One region of the Streptomyces sp. NBC_00820 genome, then DNA from elsewhere that is predicted to be linked to it. Evidence: riboswitches for the same ligand, from Rfam matches in the RefSeq annotation. Region 1 holds a riboswitch; each other region holds the start of a gene.

What was found. Region 1 has a riboswitch for cyclic di-AMP ahead of OIB37_RS18020 (M23 family metallopeptidase). Riboswitches for the same ligand answer to the same signal wherever they lie in the genome.
Region 2: another riboswitch for cyclic di-AMP. It lies ahead of OIB37_RS27455 (M23 family metallopeptidase); the one in region 1 lies ahead of OIB37_RS18020 (M23 family metallopeptidase).
Region 3: another riboswitch for cyclic di-AMP. It lies ahead of OIB37_RS15950 (transglycosylase family protein); the one in region 1 lies ahead of OIB37_RS18020 (M23 family metallopeptidase).

The regions. Positions count from the first base shown of each region.
Region 1 covers NZ_CP108882.1:3,978,915-3,986,216, forward strand. The annotation lists gene lhgO (L-2-hydroxyglutarate oxidase) at 1-260, shown strand, start outside; gene trmB (tRNA (guanosine(46)-N7)-methyltransferase TrmB) at 356-1,198, shown strand; gene OIB37_RS18010 (PrsW family intramembrane metalloprotease) at 1,240-2,619, shown strand; gene OIB37_RS18015 (aldo/keto reductase) at 2,663-3,610, opposite strand; gene OIB37_RS18020 (M23 family metallopeptidase) at 3,772-4,818, opposite strand; cyclic di-AMP (ydaO/yuaA leader) riboswitch at 4,828-4,996, opposite strand; gene OIB37_RS18025 (PP2C family protein-serine/threonine phosphatase) at 5,310-6,467, opposite strand; tRNA gene OIB37_RS18030 (tRNA-Met) at 6,664-6,737, opposite strand; gene OIB37_RS18035 (PH domain-containing protein) at 6,948-7,302, shown strand, end outside.
Region 2 covers NZ_CP108882.1:6,085,851-6,093,152, reverse strand. The annotation lists gene OIB37_RS27470 (bifunctional acetate--CoA ligase family protein/GNAT family N-acetyltransferase) at 1-1,498, opposite strand, end outside; gene OIB37_RS27465 (HPr family phosphocarrier protein) at 1,687-1,971, shown strand; gene OIB37_RS27460 (GntR family transcriptional regulator) at 2,189-2,884, opposite strand; gene OIB37_RS27455 (M23 family metallopeptidase) at 3,122-3,853, opposite strand; cyclic di-AMP (ydaO/yuaA leader) riboswitch at 3,867-4,030, opposite strand; gene OIB37_RS27450 (M16 family metallopeptidase) at 4,438-5,820, opposite strand; gene OIB37_RS27445 (M16 family metallopeptidase) at 5,838-7,232, opposite strand.
Region 3 covers NZ_CP108882.1:3,530,590-3,537,891, reverse strand. The annotation lists gene OIB37_RS15975 (glycoside hydrolase domain-containing protein) at 1-471, shown strand, start outside; gene OIB37_RS15970 (SurA N-terminal domain-containing protein) at 711-1,358, shown strand; gene OIB37_RS15965 (nucleoside triphosphate pyrophosphohydrolase) at 1,499-2,539, shown strand; gene OIB37_RS15960 (cytochrome P450 family protein) at 2,694-4,019, shown strand; gene OIB37_RS15955 (transglycosylase family protein) at 4,184-5,206, shown strand; cyclic di-AMP (ydaO/yuaA leader) riboswitch at 5,392-5,567, shown strand; gene OIB37_RS15950 (transglycosylase family protein) at 5,572-6,267, shown strand; gene eno (phosphopyruvate hydratase) at 6,664-7,302, shown strand, end outside.

The DNA.
Region 1 (7,302 bases):
GCTCGGTGTCCAAGGGGGCGTTCGTGGAGGCGGTGCGCCGGCTGCTGCCCGGGGTGCGGGAGGGCGATCTGGTGCGGGCCCCTGCCGGAGTGCGGGCGCAGGCGGTGCTGCGGGACGGGTCGCTGGTGGACGACTTCCTGATCCGGGAGGGGGAGCGGGCGGTGCACGTGCTGAACGCGCCGTCCCCGGCGGCCACGGCTTCCCTGCCCGTCGGGCGGGAGGTGGGACGCAGGGCGCTGGCTCTGCTCGGGGCGCTGTAGGGCCGTACCGGGGGCTCCGCCCCTCGAACCTCCGGTTCCGCACCCGTCCCACCCGTCCCGGTAGGCGGAGGAGGCCCCGTAAAATCGGATCCACTGTGTCTGACTCCTTGAATCTCCCCGAAGCCGCCCGGTCCGCCTCCGACGAGGCGGCGAGTCCGCATGCTCCCGGCCTGTCCGCGCGGCACATGCGGGACAAGGGGGAGCCCCGGTTTCCCGAGGGGCCCCAGGCGGATCCGGCCGGGTCGCACTTCGAGCGGCGTATCCGGAGCTTCCAGCCGCGGCGGAGCCGGGTGACGACGGGGCAGGCCGAGGCGTTGCAGCGGCTGTGGCCCAAGTGGGGGCTGGACATCGACGGGCAGCGGACGATCGAGCCCGGGGAGCTGTTCGGGAACGGCAATCCCGTCGTGCTGGAGATCGGGTTCGGGATGGGCGAGGCCACCGCGCAGATGGCGGCCGGCGACCCGGACACCAACATCCTCGCCGTCGACGTGCACACCCCGGGGCAGGGGAACCTGCTCAACCTCGCCGACCGCAACGCCCTGTCCAACATCCGGGTGGCCAACGGCGACGCGATCATCCTGCTGCGGGAGATGCTCACGCCCGACGCGCTCGACGGGCTGCGCGTGTACTTCCCGGACCCCTGGCCCAAGAAGCGGCACCACAAGCGGCGGCTGATCCAGCCCGAGTTCCTGACGCTCGCCGCGACCCGGCTGAAGCCGGGGGCGATCGTGCACTGCGCGACCGACTGGGAGCCGTACGCCGAGCAGATGCTCGAGGTGCTCACCGCGCACCCGGACTTCGAGAACACCCAGGCGGACGGCGGCTTCGCGCCGCGTCCCGCGTTCCGGCCGCTGACCCGTTTCGAGGGCCAGGGACTGGACAAGGGGCACAAGGTGAACGATCTGCTCTTTCGTCGCCTGTCCCACCAGGACGGATAACCCCGCGAGCCGCTCGTCCCCGCACCGTTAGGGTCGGTGCCGTGGCCATCAGTCCCCCGTACCCGACCTACTCCCCCGGCCCCACGAGCGGAGCGCATCCGCACTGGTGGCAGCGCCGGTGGGTGCGCTACGGGGCGCTGATCACGCTGCTCGCGCTGTCCGGGCTCGTCATCCTCGCGCTGGTGCGCCGGCAGACCGGCACCGAGGGCTTCCTGGTCGGGCTCGGGCTGGCCGTCCTGCCCGTGCCGTGGCTCATAGCCGCCTTCCGGTGGCTGGACCGGGTCGAGCCGGGTCCCTGGCGGAACCTGGTCTTCGCGTTCGCCTGGGGGGCCTGCGCGGCGGCGCTGATCGCCATCGTCGCCAACAGTTTCGCGACGGAGTGGATCGCCACGGCCACGGCCGACCCGACCGGCGCGCACACCCTCGGCGCGACCGTCGTGGCGCCGATCGTGGAGGAGTCCGCGAAGGCCGCGGCGGTCCTGCTGGTCTTCCTCTTCCGCAGACGCGACTTCACCGGGCTCGTCGACGGCGTGGTGATAGCCGGGCTCACCGCCACCGGGTTCGCGTTCACCGAGAACATCCTCTACCTGGGCACGGCCTTCGGGACCGACCAGCTCGCCGGCGGCCGCGGCATCCCCGCCGTCACCGCCGCCACCTTCTTCGTGCGCGTCGTGATGTCGCCGTTCGCGCACCCCCTGTTCACCGTGCTCACCGGCATCGGCTTCGGCTTCGCCGCGTCGCTCCCGGCGGAACGGCGGCGCGTGCGGCGCGTCCTGCTTCCCCTGGGCGGGCTGCTGCTCGCGATGAGCATGCACGCCTTCTGGAACGGTTCCTCGGCCTTCGGCCGGTTCGGCTTCTTCGCCGTGTACGCCGCCTTCATGGTGCCCGCCTTCGGGCTGCTGACCTGGCTGGCGGTGTGGACCCGGCAACGGGAGCTGCGGACCGTACGGGAGGAGCTGCCCGCGTATGTGTACGCCGGGTGGCTGGGGCCCGCCGAACCGTTCGTCCTCGGGTCGATGCGGGCCCGGCGGATGGCCCGGGACCACGCCCGGCGCCACCTCGGGGGACGGCCGGCGGCGCGGGCGGTGGCGCAGTACGAGGCGTACGCGACCTCCCTCGCCTTCCTGCGGCACCGGGCGCGGCTGGGGCGGGGCGGGGCGGACTTCCTCGTACGCGAGCGGGAGCTGCTGGAGGCGCTGTGGGAGCGCCGGGAGGCGGCCCGGCCGGCCCTGGAGTACGCGGCACGGATGACCGCCCCGCGGACGGCCGCACCGCTCTGGCCGGCGTACGGGGCGCCGGTGCCTTACGGGTACGGGTACGGGTACGGATACCAGCAGGGCCAGGGGTACGGGTACGGGCCCAGCCGTGGCTACGGCGGTCCGGCGGCGCCTTCTCCCGCGTACAACCCGTATCGGTCGTGACCGTCCGGGCCGCGGGAGTCAGGCACCGCCAAGAACGCCTGGATCAGGCCGACGCCTCCGTCAGCTTCGCCACTTCCGCGTCGGTCAGGTGCAGGTCGGCCATGGCGAGGAGGGCCGGGAGCTGGTCGACCGTGCGGGCCGAGGCGATGGGGGCCGTGACCGTGGGCTGGGCGGCGAGCCAGGCGAGGGCGACCGTGGCGACGGGGGCCTCGTGGGCCGCGGCGACCTCGTCCAGTGCCGTGAGGACCTTCTGGCCCCGCGCGGAGTCGAGGTGCTTGGCGACCGAGCCGGCGCGTGCGCTGTCGACCGCCGTACCGGGGCGGTACTTGCCGGTGAGGAAGCCGGAGGCGAGGGCGAAGTACGGGGCGGCGGACAGGCCCTCACGGGCGGCGAGGTCCTGCAGCGGGCCCTCGTAGGTGTCGCGGGAGACCAGGTTGTAGTGGGGCTGGAGGGCGACGTAGCGGGCGAGGCCCTCGCGGTCGGAGAAGTCGAGCGAGGCCTGGAGGCGCTCGGGGGTGATGTTGGAGGCGGCGATGTGCCGGACCTTGCCGGCCCTCACCAGCTCGTCGAGGGCGCCGATGATCTCCTCGACCGGGACTTCGGGCTTGTCGAAGTGGGTGTAGTAGAGGTCGATGTAGTCGGTGTCCAGGCGGCGCAGGGAGGCGTCGGCGGCGGCCTTGATGTTGGCCGCGGACAGGCCCTGGTAGTCGGGGTGCTGGCTGACCTTGGTGGCGATGACGACCTGGTCGCGGTTGCCGCGGGACTTCACCCACTCACCGATGATCGTCTCCGACTCACCGCCCTTGTTGCCCTCGACCCACGCCGAGTAGGAGTCGGCGGTGTCGACGAAGTTGCCGCCCGCCGCGGCGTAGGCGTCGAGGACGGCGAAGGAGGTCTCCTCGTCGGCGGTCCAGCCGAAGACGTTGCCGCCGAGGGCGAGCGGGAAGACCTCGAGGTCGGAGGAACCGAGTTTGCGCAGAGAAGCAGTCATGTTTCTTCCCAACGGTCACTCCTGTACCGCCCATTCCGGATTCCCGCGAAGAGTGTGTGAAGCGGGAGGTACGCGAAACGGGCGGTGCGTGAAACAGGCGGTGCGCGAAACAGGCGGTGCGCGAAACGGGTCGTGCGTGAAACAGGCGGCCGGCGGCCGGGTCAGGGGTTCAGGCCGTTGCCCCGCAGCCACGCCATCGGGTCGATGCCGGTGGGCTGGCCGCCGGGGTGGACCTCCAGGTGGAGGTGCGGGCCGGTGACGTTGCCGGTGGCGCCGACGCGGCCGATGACCTCGCCGGTGCTGACCTTCTGGCCGACGGAGACGTTGAGCGAGGACTGGTGGCAGAACCACAGCTCGGTGCCGTCGTCGAGGGTGAGGATCGTGCGGTAGCCGTAGGCGCCGGCCCAGCCGGCCTGCGTGATGGTGCCGCTGTGGATGGCCTTGACGAGCGTGCCGGTGGGCGCGGCGAAGTCGAGGCCCGTGTGGTAGCCGGAGGACCACATCGAACCGGCCTCGCCGAAGGTCGAGGTGATCGTGTACGACGGCACCGGCAGGGCGTACTGCTTGGCCAGCGCCGCCAGGCGCACGGCCTCGGCCTTCTTCTTCGCGTCGGCCTCGGCGTCCGCCTTGGAGTCGGCGGCCTTTGTTGCGGCCTCCTTCTCCGCCTTGGCGGCAGCGTCGACGCTCTGCTTCTCGGCGGCGGCGACGGCGGCCGCGGTGGCCCTGACGTCGGCCTTGCTCTGCTGCTGCTCGGCCTGGGCCATGATCCGGCTGCGCAGGACCTCGCCCGCGTCGGTGTCCTGGCCGCTCTCAGCGGAGGTCACGCCGACGTTGCTCAGCGAGGCCGTGTCGGCCTGGTGCCCCGCGTCGGAGGAACCGCCGTCGAGCAGGGAGCCGACGGACGACACGGAGGACAGGTCGGGCATCGACAGGGAGACCGGCGGCTTGCCGGTGTTGGCGCTGGCCATGCCGCCCGCGCCGACGGCGGCGATGACGCCGACACCGAGGACGGTGGAGCTGCGGGCGAGTCCGCCCCCGCGCTGCTTGGCGACACGGTGCCGGCCGCGTACCGGACGGAGGGACTCCTCGGTGGGATTCCACTCCTCCCAGGGGCCCTCATCGGTGCGGTGACCGCCGTAGACGAACGCCTCGGGGTCACGCTGAGCCGGTATGAACGGGGCTTCCGGGGCAGGGGGGTTGGACGCCACGCGGGCGCGCTCCTTTCCTTCCTCCGCCTACCGGGTTAGCTGACGGGTTCGGAGCAGGAAGGTCTCCTACGCGCGTATACCGACGCCCGGACTGAGAACAGTCCACGACGGTGTTCGCGTGATTCACCCCAAAGTGGTGGTTCCCCGGTTCCCTCACGGGATTCGGCGCGTGCGCACGGAGCCGTCTCGGTTGACGGCTGGGACGACCGCGCTGCGTTATCGAACGTTAATAGACCCGCGTGTCAGATTCCAAGCCGTCCGGCTTGATCATTAACGCCTCCTCGGATGGACTTACACGTCATGACCGGTTGAAAAGGGGCGAGTTGACCGGCATTCAGGGGTCAACCGGATTTTGATGGTGACTCAGATGTGATGCGGACGGCTCCCACGCGCTCACCCTGCGTGATATCCGCGATCTCGGCGGTATCCGTGACCTCCGCCGCTCCCGTGACCGCGGACGACAGGTCAGGGCCGCCGTCGTACGGCGACGGTCAGGGCCGCCGTCGTACGGCGAGCAGCGCCATGTCGTCCGTCATGCCGCCGCCGGCGTACCGCCGCACCTCCGCGGCGAGCCGGACGATCAGGGTGGCCGGGTCGGGGAACCCGCGTCCGACGAGCCGGCGCGCGGGGTCGTAGAACCGGCCGCGCTCGTCCCGGGCCTCGGACAGGCCGTCGGTGTAGAACAGCAGGGTGGCGCCGCTCGGGAAGCGGGTCTCGGTCGCACGGTCGGGCCACAGGCCGAGGTCGCTCATGCCGAGCGGCAGCGCGGGCTCGGCAGCCGCGAGGGTGCGCAGGGTGCCGTCGGCGTAGAGCATCAGCGGCGGGGGGTGGCCGCGGTTGAGAATCCGGGCGGTCTTCTCGTCGTGCGGGAGTTCGGCGAGGACGGCGGTGGTGAAGTCCTCGAACGCGGCGATCCGCTCCCGCCGGATGTCCTCGCGCGCCAGGGCCCGCTCCAGTCGGCCCGCCACCGCCTCCAGCGTCGCCTCCCGCTCGGCGGCCTCCCGGAACGCCCCGATCAGGACGGCGACGGCGGCGACCGCGCCCATGCCCTTGCCGCGCACGTCCCCGACGAGCAGCCGTACGCCGTGCGGGCTGTCCTGCACCGCGTACAGGTCGCCGCCGATGTACGCGTCCTCCTGCGCCGCCTCGTACCTGGCCGCGATGTCGAAGCCGCCGATCCGCGGGGCGGGTTCGGGCAGGACGGCTAGCTGGGCGGCTTCGGCGATCTCCCGGGCGGAGGCGAGCCGCCGGTCGCCGAGGCGTACGACCCGGTTGATGACCAGGGCCAGTACCGCGACCGTCGCGACGGTGACGATCTCGGTGACCGTGCCGACGCCCGGGTGCGCGCCGAAGTGGGCCTGCGCCGCGACGGTGGCGGCCAGCGCGGCGAGGCCGGTGAGCACGGTGGTGCGCAGCGAGGCCAGGGGCGCGGCGATCAGCGGGGCGGCCGTGAAGAACGGGGCGGCGGTGAAGGCGCGCGGCGTGAAGAGGGCGTACAGGACGCCGCCGACGATGAGGAGCGCGGGCAGGGTGCGGATGAGGCCGCGCGAGGTCGGACGGTGGACGCGGCCGGACAGCGCGGGCGACAGGCGTGCGTGGTGACCGCCCGGCCTGGCGTGCGGGTCTTCCTCCACCTCACCAGGGCGCACCACTCGTCTCCCGTGTCTTCGACGTGTGTCCAGCGTGGCGGGGGCGGGAGGGGCGGGCGACCGCTGTGAGCCGAGCGGATGAGCGGGCGTGACGCGCGCCACTCCGCGGGGGGCCTTGCGCCAGTCACCGCCGCGGACGCCGGGAAATCACTCAGGGCCGGAATCCGATGATCTGGATTCCGGCCCTGAGTTTCAGTAGCGGGGACAGGATTTGAACCTGCGACCTCTGGGTTATGAGCCCAGCGAGCTACCGAGCTGCTCCACCCCGCGTCGTTGTGTCTCAAGCATACGACATGTTCAGGGTGCGATGCACATCGGTTCCGTGTGACGCCCGCCGCTGCCTTTTCCGCCGACGCGGCCGGCCGGCCTGCGGCAGCCTCTGGAAGCCGTTGCCGCCCGGCGTGATCATGCAACAGGTTCGTCCCAGACCGGCCGCCGCGGATGTCCGGGCCGGGGCCCGAAGGCGTAGCGTCCGCGCTCGTGAACGAACTGATCTTCCGGACGAGAGACCGGTACCGCGTGTCCTGGCGGCTGCTCGCGCCGCTGGGCATCGTCCTCGCGATCCAAGGGTTCCGTGCCCTCCGCGGCCTCAGCACCGTGGCCTTCTCCTGTCTGACCGGCGCGATCGTCGTGCTCTGGGCCGTCGGCTTCTTCAGCACGATCCGCAGCCGGACGACGGTCGGAGCCGACGGGATAACCATCTATTGGGGCATCGGGCGCGCCCGCCGGCACCCCTGGCACGAGATCCGCTGGATCGACGTGCGCGAGACCAAGAGCAATTACGGGCCCATACGCACCGCCCGGATCACCCTCGCGGACGGGCGGCGCCGCTCGC
Region 2 (7,302 bases), 2.1 Mb from region 1:
CGGCGTCGACCAGTTCGGTGATGGTGTCCACGCGGATCACCCCGGCCTGCCGGAGCAGCGCGGAGACGGTCGCGTGCGGCAGCCGTGTGGCCTGCACCGTGTGTCCCTGCGGCGCGGACCCGGTGCCCTGCACCACGACGAGCGGCTTCGCGGCCGCGGTCCGCCGGGCGAGGCGGGTGAACTTGCGGGGGCTGCCGAGGGATTCCAGGTACATGAGCACGACGTCGGTGTCCGGGTCGTCGTACCAGTACTGCAGGACGTCGTTGCCGGAGACGTCGGCCCGGTTGCCGGCGGAGACGAACGTGGACACGCCCGTGACCCCGGTGACCCCTCCCCCACGCCGGTGCAACCGGGCGAGCAGCGCGATGGCTATGGCACCGGACTGGGCGAACAGCCCGATCCGGCCCGCGCGGGGCGGCTCCGGCGCCAGCGAGGCGTTCAGACGAACGTCCGGGGCGGTGTTGATGACGCCGAAGGCGTTCGGGCCGATGATCCGCATGCCGTAGGCGCGCGCGTGCCGGACGAGGGCCCGCTGGCGCTCGCGTCCCTCGGGTCCGCTCTCGGCGTATCCGGCGGAGAGCACGACGAGGCCCTGCACCCCGTGTGCGCCGCACTCGGCGACCACGCCGGGCACGTCCTCGGCCGGTACGGCGACGACCGCGAGGTCCACGGGCCCCTCGATGTCCCGCACCGAGCGGTACGCGGGCACGCCGTCGATCTCCGTGAGGTCGTCGGGGAAGGACTGGTTCACCGCGTACAGCGGCCCCTGGTAGCCGGCGTCCCTGATGTTGACCAGGACGCTGCGGCCCACCCCGCCGGCAGCGCGGCCGGCGCCGATGACGGCGACGGAGCCGGGTGCCAGCAGCCGTCGCACGGAGCGGGCTTCGGCGCGCTGCTCCCGCGCCCGCTGTACGGCGAGGGAGCGGTCGGTGGGTTCGAGGTCCAGCTCCAGGCGTACGACGCCGTCCTCGAAGCTGCGCTTCTGGGTGTAGCCGGCGTCCGTGAACACCTTGATCATCTTGGTGTTGGCGGGGAGCACCTCGGCGGCGAAGCGGCGGATGCCCCGCTCGCGCGCGACGGCGGCGATGTGCTCAAGGAGGGCGGAGGCGACACCGCGGCCCTGGTGGGAGTCCTGTACCAGGAAGGCGACTTCGGCCTCGTCGGCCGGAGCGGAGGCGGGCAGTCCGCCCGCGCCGATACGGTCGTAGCGTACGGTGGCGACGAACTCGTCGCCGATGGTGGCCGCGAGCCCCACCCGGTCCACGAAGTCGTGGTGGGTGAAGCGGTGGACGTCCTTGGCGGAGAGCCGGGGGTACGGCGCGAAGAAGCGGTAGTACTTCGACTCGTCCGAGACCTGCTCGTAGAAGCTGACCAGACGGTCGGCGTCGTCGATGGTGATCGGGCGCACGCGCGCGGTACCGCCGTCGCGCAGCACCACGTCCGCCTCCCAGTGGGCGGGGTACTCGTGCCGGTCCCGCCGGTCCGCCGAGGTCTGCATGGGCCCCAGATTACGGCTCGCGTACGACAACGGCGTGGAGCGGTTCGTGAGGGACCATGGGGGGACACAGTCGGGCCGAGGCCGCGGTCCGACGACACGCCGGGGCGGGACGAGTGACCGCCGCCGGCGCGCTGCACGATATGGAAATCTGGTCTAGACAACCCTGAGAGACTGAAGGGCAGCATCACATGGCTGAGCGCCGCGTCAACGTCGGCTGGGCCGAGGGCCTTCACGCCCGCCCCGCTTCCATCTTCGTCCGAGCCACCACGGCCGCAGGCGTTCCGGTCACGATCGCCAAGACCGGCGGCGGTACGCCGGTCAACGCGGCCTCCATGCTGGCCGTCCTGGGCCTGGGTGCCCAGGGTGGCGAGGAGATCGTCCTCACCTCCGACGCCGAGGGCGCGGACGTCGCCCTGGACCGGCTGGCCAAGCTGGTCGCCGAGGGCCTCGAAGAACTGCCCGAGACGGTCTGATTCCGAGACGGTCCGATTGCGGGCGGGGTCTGATTCCGAGCGGGTCTGATTCCGGGCGGATCTGATTCCGGGCCGCTTCAGGAAGCCGCGTCATCCGGAGAGGGTGGCGCGGCTTCCGCGTTCCCCCCACTCTCCCCGATGGAATTCGCGGAGTACAGGAAAAGGGCAGCGGAAATAATCTCCTCCGGGCGTCTCCACTTTGTATACGGCCCCGGTGTTAATTCCGCAGGCTCGGCATGTTTACGGGATGTTGCGCGTTCCTCACACGCTCCGCGCGGTCGCCGCCCGCGGTGGCCCGGAGCCGGTGCGCGAGTGTCGCGCGCTCGGTATGCAGCGCCGTGAGCGCCCGCGCGCGCTCGCTGTCGCCGCGCGCCACCGCGTCCACGATGGCGCCGTGCTCCGCCCAGGACTCCACGGGGCTGAGCGGCGCCTCCACCACGTACATCCAGGCGATCTTGTGCCGCAGCTGGGTGAGCACCGAGGTCAGCGAGTGGCTGCCGCAGGCCTGGGCGAGCGTCACATGGAACCAGCCGCCGAGCGCGCGCAGATCCTCGCTGCCGCCCCGCCGCGCCCGCTCCTGACCCAGCCTGACCAGGCCGCGCAGCACCTTCAGGTGTGCCTCGGTACGCCGCTGGGCGGCCCGGGCTGCGCCGAGCGGCTCCAGCAGCAGGCGCATCTCCAGCAGGTCTGCGGCCTCCTGCTCGGTCGGCTCGGCCACGCAGGCGCCCGCGTGCCGCCGGGTCACCACGAAGCCCTCCGCCTCCAGCGTGCGCAGGGCCTCGCGGACGGGGACGCGCGAGACGCCGTACCGGCGAGCCAGGACCTCCTCGGTCAGCCGGCTGCCGCGCGCGTGGACACCGGCCACGATGTCGTCCCGGATCGCCGTGCACACCGAATGTGCGGGAATTCGCATGCCCGACCTCCGTCTCAATCCCCGGGAAACGTCGACGATGGACGCGTGTTCCGTGACTCTATGACAATGAGCCGGAATTTCCGACGGCGGACCGGAATCCAGGGATATTTTTTGGACACCGGTCACGGGAGCCGTACGGAAAACGGCGAAAGCCCCGGCCATGTGGGCCGGGGCTTCGGGATACGCGAGGGGGATGCGCGGTACGGATGCGCGGGTACGGGATGCCGTGCGCAGTCGTCAGACGTTCAGGCCGTGCTTGCGGAGGTAGGCGACGGGGTCGACGTCCGAGCCGTACTCCGGGGTCGTACGGGCCTCGAAGTGCAGGTGCGGGCCGGTGACGTTGCCGGTCGCGCCGGACAGACCGATCCGCTCGCCCGGGGTGACCCGCTGGCCCGGCGTCACGCCGATGGACGACAGGTGGCCGTACTGGGTGTACATGCCGTCGGCCATCCGGATCACGATCTGGTTGCCGTAGGCGCCGCCCCAGCCGGTGGAGACCACCGTGCCGGCGCCGACCGCGTGGACGGACGTACCGCTCGCGGCATGGAAGTCGATGCCGGTGTGGGAACCGGAGGACCACAGGGAGCCGCCGGTCTTGTAGCCCGTGGAGACGTACGAGCCGGCGATCGGGACGACGAAGGCGTTCAGACGCTCGCGCTCGGCAGCGCGGGCGGCGCGGACCTCGGCCTCGCGTTCCTTCTTCGCCTTCTCCGCGGCCGCCTTCTTCTCCGCGGCCGCCTTCTGGGCGTCCGCCTGCGCGTCGATCTCCTCGGCGAGGGAGTCGTTGACGGTGATGACGGGGGTGAGACCAGTCCGCTCGACGGAGTTCTCCGCGGCGAGGGCCGGGGAGGCTGCGAGGGTGCCGACGACACCGGTGGTGGTGAGGGCCGCGATGCCGGCCGCCTGAGCGGTGGTGCGCTTGACCCGGCCGGGCTTGCGGTGCTTCCCGGCGGCGCACATGAACGCCATGAAGTGGCTGGTCCTTTCCTTCCTTCTCGCCTACCGGGTTAGCTGACGGGTTCGGAGCAGGAAGGTCTCCTACGGGCACCCTCGCGGTCGCGCGGGCGTCCGATTCACCCCAGGGACTGTGGTTGGGTCCCCGGCTCCCCTGGCTCGCGCCATGCGGGGACTCGGCGATGGCTGTCCGGTGCCGCGGGCGCGGCGCACTGCCTGACGAACAGCCCGGACGACGCTAAAGGGGGCGGCTCGGGATCCTCAAACGGATCCGGGCTTTTGTAGCGCATCCCACAGGGCAGACAGGCAACCTCCGTACCAATCCGGACATCTGGGAAGCAAGAGTCCGGCGTGTCCGGGAACGGCGTGTCCGGGAACGGCGTGTCCGGGAACGGCGTGTCCGGGAACGGCGTGTCCGGGAACGGCGTGGGGCCCTGATGACCCGTCGGTCATCAGGGCCCCACACGCGCACGGCCGTTCTTCGGGTGCTCCACGGCCGCCCTACGGCCGGTTTCGGGTCGCTCTGCGACCTGCTTTCCGGTCGCTCCGCGGACCGTCCTCGGTCGCTGTCCGGCCCGCTTTCGGTCGCTGTCCGGCCTCTACTCGGCGGCCACGACGGTGACTTCGCCGATACCGAGCGCCTCGACCGGCGCCTTGATCTCGGCCGCGTCACCCACGAGAACGGTCACCAGACGGTCCTCCGGGAAGGCGTTGACGACCGCCGCGGTCGCCTCGACCGTGCCGGTGGTGGCGAGCCGCCGGTACAGCTCGGCCTGGAAGTCGTCGGGCAGGTGCTGCTCGACCTGGTCCGCGAGCGTGCTCGCGACGGCCGCCGCGGTCTCGTACTTCAGCGGCGCGACCCCGACGAGGTTCTGCACGGCGACGTCCCGCTCGGCGTCGGTCAGGCCCTCCGCGGCGAGCGTGCGCAGCACCTTCCACAGATCCTCGAGCGCGGGACCGGTGTTGGGCGTGTCGACCGAGCCGCTGATGGCGAGCATCGCGATGCCCGTGGCACCGCCGGGCGCGGGGGGCGCGGAGCGCAGGACCTGCCCGAAGGAGCGCACGCCGTAGGTGTAGCCCTTCTCCTCGCGCAGGACGCGGTCCAGGCGGGAGGTGAGGGTGCCGCCCAGGCAGTAGGTGCCGAGCACCTGCGCGGGCCACACCCGGTCGTGCCGGTCGGCGCCGACGCGGCCGATGAGCAGCTGCGTCTGAACGGCGCCGGGGCGGTCGACGATGACGACGCGGCCGGTGTCGTCGGCGGACACCGGCGGCACCGGCCGGGGCGTGCCCGGGGTGCCGGTCCAGGCGCCCAGGGTGTCGGCGAGCAGGGCGTCCAGATCGCTGCCGGCCAGGTCGCCGACCACGACCGCGGTGGCCGTCGAGGGGCGGACATGACGGTCGTAGAAGGCGCGTACGGCCTCCGCGTCGATCTTCTCGACGGTGTCCTCGGTGCCCTGGCGCGGGCGGGACATGCGCGAGGTCGCCGGGAACAGCTCCTTGGAGAGTTCCTTGGCGGCCCGGCGGGAGGGGTTGGCCAGCTCGTGCGGGATCTCGTCCAGGCGGTTGCGGACCAGCCGCTCGACCTCGCTCTCGGCGAAGGCGGGCGCGCGCAGGGCGTCGGCGAGCAGGCCGAGGCCCTTGGCCAGGCGGGAGGCGGGAACCTCCAGGCTGAGCCGGACGCCGGGGTGGTCGGCGTGCGCGTCGAGCGTGGCGCCGGCCCGCTCCAGCTCGGCGGCGAACTCCTCGGCGGAGTGCTTGTCGGTGCCCTCGGAGAAGGCCCGCGCCATGATCGTGCCGACGCCGTCCAGGCCGGCCGGCTCGGCGTCCAGGGGCGCGTCCAGCAGTACCTCGACGGCGACGACCTGCTGGCCGGGACGGTGGCAGCGCAGGACGGTCAGGCCGTTGTCCAGCGTGCCTCGCTCGGGAGCGGGGAAGGCCCACGGCTTGGCGTCGCCGGGCTGCGGCTGGGGGTGGAACTCCATCGTGGCGAGCTGCTCGGTCACTTGCCCGTCTCCTCGTTGTCGTCGGCGGCTTCCACGGTGGCCTCCGCCTCCGGGTCCTCGGGCACGTCGGCGTCCTCGACCGCTCCCGGGGACTTCGGCTCGTAGACGAGGACCGCGCGGTTGTCGGGGCGCAGGCGGGCCTTGGCGACCTCCCGCACCTCCTCGGGGGTCACCTCCAGGACACGCTGCACGGCGGTGAGGGCGAGCTGCGGGTCGCCGAACAGGACGGCGTACCGGCACAGTTCGTCGGCGCGGCCGGCGACGGTGCCGAGCCGGTCCAGCCACTCGCGCTCCAACTGGGCCTGGGCGCGCTCCATCTCCTCGGGCGTGGGGCCCTCCTCGGCGAAGCGGGCCAGCTCCTCGTCGATGGCGGCCTCGATGACGGGTACCTCGACGTCACCGGAGGTCTTCACGTCCAGCCAGCCGAGCGAGGGCGCGCCGGCCAGGCGCAGCAGGCCGAAGCCGGCCGCGACGGCCGTACGGTCGCGCCGCACCAGGCGGTTGTACAGCCGGGAGGACTCGCCGCCGCCGAGGACGGTGAGGGCCACGTCGGCCGCGTCGCACGCGCGCGTGCCGTCGTGCGGGAGCCGGTAGGCGGCCATCAGGGCGCGCGCCGGGACCTCCTCGACGAGGACCTCGCGCAGCTGCTCGCCGTGGATGTCCGGCAGGGAGCCGTCACGGGGAGCGGGCTTGCCGTCGTGGCCGGGGATGGAGCCGAAGTACTTCTCGATCCAGGCGAGCGTCTGCTCGGGGTCGATGTCGCCGACCACGGAGAGTACGGCGTTGTTGGGCGCGTAGTAGGTGCGGAAGAACTGGCGCGCGTCCTCCAGGGTGGCCGCGTCCAGGTCCGCCATCGAGCCGATCGGCGTGTGGTGGTAGGGGTGGCCCGCGGGGTAGGACAGGGCGGTCAGCTTCTCGAAGGCGGTGCCGTAGGGCACGTTGTCGTAGCGCTGCCGGCGCTCGTTCTTGACGACGTCGCGCTGGTTCTCCATGGACTCGTCGTCCAGGGCGGCCAGCAGGGAGCCCATGCGGTCGGCCTCCAGCCAGAGGGCGAGCTCCAGCTGGTGAGTGGGCATCGTCTCGAAGTAGTTGGTGCGCTCGAAGCTGGTGGTGCCGTTGAGCGAGCCGCCGGCGCCCTGCACCAGCTCGAAGTGGCCGTTGCCCTTCACCTGGCCCGAGCCCTGGAACATCAGGTGCTCGAAAAGGTGAGCCAAGCCGGTGCGGCCCTTGACTTCGTGCCGGGAACCGACGTCGTACCAGAGGCAGACCGCCGCCACCGGGGTCAGGTGGTCCTCGGAGAGCACCACGCGCAGACCGTTGGCCAGCCGGTGCTCGGTCGCTGTCAGGCCTCCGGAGCCTGCCTCGGCTGTGGTCGTGTGACCCATGGGCATGTACGTCCCTTCGCGAGCGGAGGCGGTCGTCGAAACCGCGGTTTTCCTGCCGTTCCTGCCACTGTATGCA
Region 3 (7,302 bases), 450 kb from region 1:
CCGGAGAAGCTGACCGCCGCCACCGCGGCCTCCCTCGGCGCCGCGGACGCCGCCGACGCCGTGGCCAAGGCCTCCGCCCTCGGCATGAAGGCGGGCAGCCCCGTCTACCTCGACATGGAGGCGTACGACAGCACGAACAAGGCGTGCAACGACGCCGTGCTGACCTACGTGCGCGCCTTCGACAAGGCCCTGCACGCCAAGACGTACCGCGCCGGCTACTACGGCTTCACCAGCTCCAGCGCCAAGGCCGTAGCCACCGCGTCCGACAAGACCGACCTGCCGGGCAACCTCTGGTACGCGCTGTACGACAAGCAGAACACCACCACCGCCGACTGGCCGTGGGGAGCCACACAGTTCACCGGGCACAGCCGCGCCCACCAGTACATGGTGAACAGCAAGGAGACGCACGGCGGCGTCACGCTCACCGTCGACCGCGACGCCTGGGACGCGCCGGTGGCCGTCACCGGCTGAACCGGCTGAACCGGCTGAACCGGCTGAACCGGCTGAACCGGCTGAACCGGCTGAACCGGCTGAACCGGTTGAACCGGTTGAGCGCGGTCCACGGCCGAACACCGTCGCGGGGACGCGCGGCGGTGCCCGAAGCGCGCGTGAATCGTTGGTCGAATGGGTTGGCCTCAGGCGACCCACTGCCTAACATCGATCATCGCAAGACTTTGTGCATCGCCGCACAAACTCCTCGGGAGGTTTCCTTGCACCGCCGCCGTCGCACCGCGCTCCTCCTCACCGCCGCGATCGCCGCCGCGGCCCCCCTCCTCACCGCCTGCGGAAGCCAAGCGCACCCGGGCGCGGCGGCGCTCGTCGGAGGGCAGCGGATCACCGTCGCCCAGCTGGAGAACCGTGTCAACGAGGTACGCGCCGCACAGCGGGCCGCGGTACCGGACGACACCCAGTACCAGCAGGTCATCGCCGCGACCGGCGGTCTGACCCGCGACACCCTGCACAACATGGTCCTGGACCGGGTGCTGCACCGCGCCGCGCAGGACGCGGGCGTCACGGTCACCCGCAAGGAGGTCCAGCAGATGCGCGCCGGCCTGGAGCAGCAGGCCGGCGGCGCCCAGGGGCTCCAGACGGCCTGGCTGCAGAAGTACGGCATCGCGCCCGAGCGCCTGGACGACAACCTGCGCCTCCAGATCGAGGCGCAGAAGCTCGCCGCCAAGCTCGGCACCGACACCTCCCAGCCCGCCTTCTGGAAGGCGCTGTCCAAGGCGTCCGGGGAGCTCCACGTCGACCTCAACCCGCGCTACGGCGCCTGGGACGTCCAGAAGAGCAGCCGCGTGGACGCGCGGACGCCGTGGGTGCGGGAGGTCACGGCGGCGGCGGTACAGCAGCCGGCCTGACGGCGCTCACCAGGCGCTCACCAGGCGTTTCGCGGTGCCGCAACGGTACGGCGACGGGACCCGGTCATACGATCACAGGACTCCCCTGTCCCTGTGGACAACGGATCCCGTCCGTCCGCGCCGTGGGTTACGTTCGGATCGTGAACGCAACCACTGCCGAAGCCGCCACCGGCCGCATCGTCCTGCTGACCACGAGCCACCGCGTCGCCCCCGGTCTGCTGTCCTGGCCCGCCTGGCAGGCCCTGCGCACCGCCGACGCCGTGCTGTGCGCGGACGGCGCCCATCCGCAGCTGCCCTACCTGCGGGAAGCCGGGATAGTCGTGGAGCGGACGTCCCCCACCGCGCAGGAGGTGGTCGACGCCTGTGCCGGCGGGCGGACGGTGGTGGTCGTGGCCACGGGCGAGGGCGAGCCGGCCCTCACCGACGGACTCGCCCGGCTGGCCGGCTCGGGCCGGGTGCGGATGCCGGACCTGGAGCTGCTCCCGGCCTCCTACGACCTGCCCGGCGCCCGCCTCCTCGACCTCGTGCAGGTCATGGACCGCATCCGCGAGGAGTGCCCCTGGTCCTCCCGCCAGACCCACCAGGGCCTGGCCAAGTACGGCATCGAGGAGGCGTACGAACTCGTCGAGGCCATCGAGGCCGGCGACCGCGAGGAACTCCGGGAGGAACTGGGCGATGTCCTGCTCCAGGTCGTCTTCCACTCCCGTATCGCCGAGGAGGACCCGGACGCGCCGTTCTCCGTCGACGACGTGGCCGGCGGCATCGTCGCCAAGCTCATCCACCGCCACCCGCACGTCTTCGGCGAGGAGAAGGCCGAGACCCCCGAGGACGTCAAGGCGCACTGGCTGCGCACCAAGGCCGAGGAGAAGCGGCGCACCTCGGTGACGGACGGCGTCCCGCTCGGCCAGCCCGGACTCGCCCTCGCCGCCAAGCTCGCCTCCCGCACCCGCACGGGCGGCCTGGACGTACCCCTGCCCCGGGGCGAGGGCATCGGCTACGAACTGCTGGCGCTGGCCGTCCGCGCCGAGGCCGACGGGGTCGACCCGGAGGCGGCCCTGCGCGCGGCGTCACGGGCCTACCGGGACGCGATACGGGCGAGCGAGGGCGTGGAGCCGAAGAGGGAGCCCGAGTCCGAGGCCGAGTCGGCGGCCGAGCCGGACCCGGAATCGGAGTGGAACTAGGACGCGCCGCCGGGATCGTGTGCGGTGTGCGGTGTGCGGTGTGCGGTGTGCGGTGTGCGGTGCGCGGTGCGCCGGGCCGGTCCGGTCCGGCAGGAGGGCCCTGGGCGGGTTCTGACGGTCGAGGTCCGGTCACGAGTGCGGATACCGTCGAGGGGTGACCAACCAGCTCAACCCCGACGCCCCTGATGCCCCCGAGGGCACTGCCGTCACTGCCGGCACTGACGGCAGTGACGGAACCGCCCCGGAGCTCTTCACCTGGGAGTTCGCCGCCGACCCCTACCCCGCCTACGCCTGGCTCCGCGAGCACGCGCCCGTGCACCGGACCAAGCTGCCCAGCGGGGTGGAGGCCTGGCTGGTCACCCGGTACGCCGACGCCAAGCAGGCCCTGGCCGACCAGCGGCTGAGCAAGAACCCGGCGCACCATGACGAGCCCGCGCACGCCAAGGGCAAGACCGGCATCCCCGGCGAGCGCAAGGCCGAGCTGATGACGCACCTGCTGAACATCGACCCGCCGGACCACACCCGGCTGCGCCGGCTGGTCAGCAAGGCGTTCACGCCCCGCCGTGTCGCCGAGTTCGCGTCCCGGGTGCAGGAGCTGACCGACCACCTCATCGACGAGTTCGCCGCCCGCGGATCCGCCGACCTCATCCACGAGTTCGCCTTCCCGCTTCCCATCTACGCCATCTGCGACATGCTCGGCGTCCCGCGCGAGGACCAGGACGACTTCCGGGACTGGGCGGGCATGATGATCCGCCACGGCGGAGGGCCGCGGGGCGGGGTCGCGCGGTCCGTCAAGAAGATGCGCGGCTACCTGGCCGAACTCATCCACAAGAAGCGGCAGGCGCTGCCCGCCGAGCCCGCTGTGGGCGAGGACCTGATCTCCGCCCTCATCCGCGCCTCCGACCATGGCGAGCACCTCACCGAGAACGAGGCGGCGGCCATGGCCTTCATCCTGCTGTTCGCCGGATTCGAGACGACCGTCAACCTCATCGGCAACGGCACCTACGCCCTGCTCACCCACCCCGGGCAGCGCGACCGCCTCCAGCGGTCCCTCGCCGAGGGGGAGCGGGACCTCCTGGCGACCGGGGTGGAGGAACTCCTGCGCTTCGACGGCCCCGTGGAGCTGGCCACCTGGCGCTTCGCCACCCAGCCGCTCACCATCGGCGGGCAGGACATCGCCGCCGGCGACCCGGTGCTCGTCGTACTCGCCGCGGCCGACCGGGACCCGGAGCGGTTCGCCGACCCGGACGTCCTGGACCTGTCCCGTCGCGACAACCAGCATCTCGGCTACGGCCACGGCATCCACTACTGCGTCGGCGCCCCGCTCGCCCGGCTGGAGGGACAGACCGCGCTGGCCACCCTGTTGACCCGCCTGCCCGACCTGCGGCTCGCGGCCGATCCGGCGGACCTGCGCTGGCGCGGCGGGCTCATCATGCGGGGCCTGCGCACGCTCCCCGTGGAGTTCACGCCGGTCCGATGAGCCGTGCGCCGGAGGGCATCTGACGGAGCGTCAGCATTGTGATCTTCACGTGATCTGTGCGGCATGAACTTGTGACGGACGATCGTATGCCTATACGTTCACCCATCAGTGTGGCGACGCACCATCCGCCGCGCCGATCCTGCTGTCGCTCGAAAGGCCTCCGCATGCTCTCCGGGAACGGTCGTCACCGTCGCCCTCGCCAGGCTCCCGCTCTCCTCGTCGCGGCCGGTGTCACCGGCTCGGCCATCGCCATCCCGCTCCTCGGTGCCGCGAGTGCCCACGCGGCCGACGGCACCACGTGGGACAAGGTGGCCGAGTGCGAGAGCGGTGGCTCCTGGAGCGCCGATCCCGGCAACGGCTTCTACGGCGGCCTGCAGATCTCCCAGGCGGACTGGAGTGCGTACGGCGGTACCCAGTACGCCGAGACCGCCGACCAGGCCAGCCGTTCGCAGCAGATCTCGGTCGCCGAGAAGATCCTCGCCGACAAGGGGACCACCCCCTGGGCCACGTGCGCCCTGCTGTCCGGACTGACCTCCAACTCCGGCTCCGTGAACGTCGACACCGGCGTCGGTGGCTCGGCCACCCCCGGCACCGCGGACAGCGGGGACAACTCCGGGTCCGCCGGCAAGTCCGGTTCGGACAAGGCATCCGAATCGCCCGCCCTGCCGGATTCGTCGCCCTCGCCCGACTCCTCCTCGAAGGGCGCGGACAAGAAGGACGACCAGCCCGCGAGTGCGAGCGGCGACTCCAGTGACACTGGCAAGGGGGCGGACACCTCCGGGTCCGAGGAATCCGCGATGCCCAACTACGCCGGCGGCCGGGTGAGCGACGGCCCGGTCACCAGGGCCCCCGCGGTCAAGGAGACGGACAATTCGGCGCAGACCGGCGGCTCTTGGGCCCTGGTCGACACCGGCAGCCTCGACAGCGGCGGCCGCCACCGCGGCGGAAGTGCGGCCGAGGACGCGAAGGGCGGCCAGAAGGCGGACTCTTCCGGCCGGCATGCCTTGCGCGACGCGGGCACCTACACGGTCCACGAGGGCGACACGCTCGGCTCCATCGCCGACTCCCTCGACCTCGACGGCGGATGGCGCGCCCTCTACTCCCTGAACAAGAAGGACATCGGCACCGACGCGAACAACATCGCCCCCGGTCAGACCCTGAAAGTAGGGGACGAAAAGGGCGCGTAACAGCGGCAGTTGACGCCCCACTTCACCGCTAATGTCCGTTTTGGTGAAAGTGTGGGATGAGTCTCAGAAGCCCTGATCGTCTTTGGTTTTCCGTCGGCCGCCTGTCTACGGTCAGGACCGCTCGTCACCACGAGCCCCGGCCGCCGCAACGCCGAATCCTGCCAGTGGCCACCCGGGAACAGTCGACGCGTCACGCGCCGCAGGCAGGAGCGGGGGACCCAAGGTAAGTGCCGGACCCGGCGGTTGAAGCCGCGTCCGGCTGGGGGTGAAGCCACGCCTTCCCGTTCGGGGAAGGGGTGGCCGGGCAACTCAACCGGCCCGAACCCGACAGCTCACCTCGCAGGCGTCGGTGAGGGGATCGATCCATGCTGTTTGCCAGCAAGAACAAGCATCGTCGTTCGTCCAAGGCCGTCCGCGCCCTCGCGTTCGCCGGTGTCGCCGGCGCCGCCGTCGCCGGCCCGCTGATGGCGGCCGGCAACGCCTCCGCCGCCACCGCCTCCGAGTGGGACGCGGTCGCCCAGTGCGAGGCCGGCGGCAACTGGTCCATCAACACCGGCAACGGCTACTACGGCGGCCTGCAGTTCTCCGCCTCCACCTGGGCCGCCTACGGTGGCACGCAGTACGCCGCCACGGCCGACAAGGCGACCAAGACGCAGCAGATCACCATCGCCGAGAAGGTCCTCGCCGCCCAGGGCAAGGGCGCCTGGCCGACCTGCGGCACGGGCCTGTCCAGCACCCCCTTCAGCGCCCCGGCCGCCCCCGCGACCCCGGCTGCCCCCGCGGCCCCTGCCGCCCCGAGCAGCACCAGCACCGCCCGCTCCACCGACACCCAGGCCGCCTCCCGCTCCGCGGCCCGCCCCGCCGCGACCGTCACCACCCCGAGCGGTGCGAAGGTCAAGAAGGGTGACGGCGAGTACAAGGTCGTCAAGGGTGACACCCTCGGCTCCATCGCCCAGAAGCACGGCGTCAAGGGCGGCTGGAAGAAGCTGTTCGAGCTGAACAAGGACATCGTCGCGAACGCCGACCTCATCTACCCGGGTCAGCAGCTCCACCTGAAGTGACCCCCGGCCCCGGTCGCGGCCCCGGCCGCGGCCGCCACCCCCTCGCGGTGCCGGCATCCCGGCCCACCAGGGTCCCGTGAGGGTCTCGTCCCCATGACTCCCCGCCCCGGCGCGTGTTCCCCCGCACGCACCGGGGCGGGGTTCTTCGTCCCCCCGCTCCACGCCTCCGCGGCCGGTCGCGGCCGGTCGCGCGCGGTCCCGCTCCGTTCCGCCCGGTGCGTTTCCCGTTCTTCGGCCACATCTCATCCACGCACCCCTTTGTTCCGCGAGTGAACAATGGATACGGTCTCCCTGTCCACGGGGCAGTCGGTCAGCGGCCGACGACCCCGGGACGGTTAGGCTCTAGGCGCAAGGCACACCAGCCCCGCACTTTCAGCGTCACATCCCAAGAAGGAGATGCTCGTGCCGTCCATCGACGTCGTCGTAGCCCGGGAAATCCTGGACTCCCGAGGCAACCCCACGGTCGAGGTCGAGGTCGGCCTCGACGACGGCAGCACGGGTCGTGCCGCCGTTCCGTCCGGCGCCTCCACCGGTGCGTTCGAGGCCGTCGAGCTGCGCGACGGTGACCCGAACCGCTACCAGGGCAAGGGTGTCGAGAAGGCCGTCCTCGCCGTCATCGAGCAGATCGGCCCGGAGCTCGTCGGCTACGACGCCACCGAGCAGCGCCTGATCGACCAGGCCATGTCCGACCTGGACGCCACCGAGAACAAGGGCTCGCTCGGCGCCAACGCCATCCTCGGCGTCTCCCTCGCCGTCGCCCACGCCGCCTCCGAGGCCAGCGACCTGCCGCTGTTCCGCTACCTCGGCGGCCCGAACGCCCACCTGCTGCCCGTTCCGATGATGAACATCCTGAACGGCGGCTCGCACGCCGACTCCAACGTGGACATCCAGGAGTTCATGATCGCCCCGATCGGCGCGGAGTCCTTCTCCGAGGCCCTGCGCTGGGGTGCCGAGGTCTACCACACCCTCAAGAAGGTGCTGAAGACCAAGGGCCTGTCCACCGGCCTGGGCGACGAGGGCGGCTTCGCCCCGAAC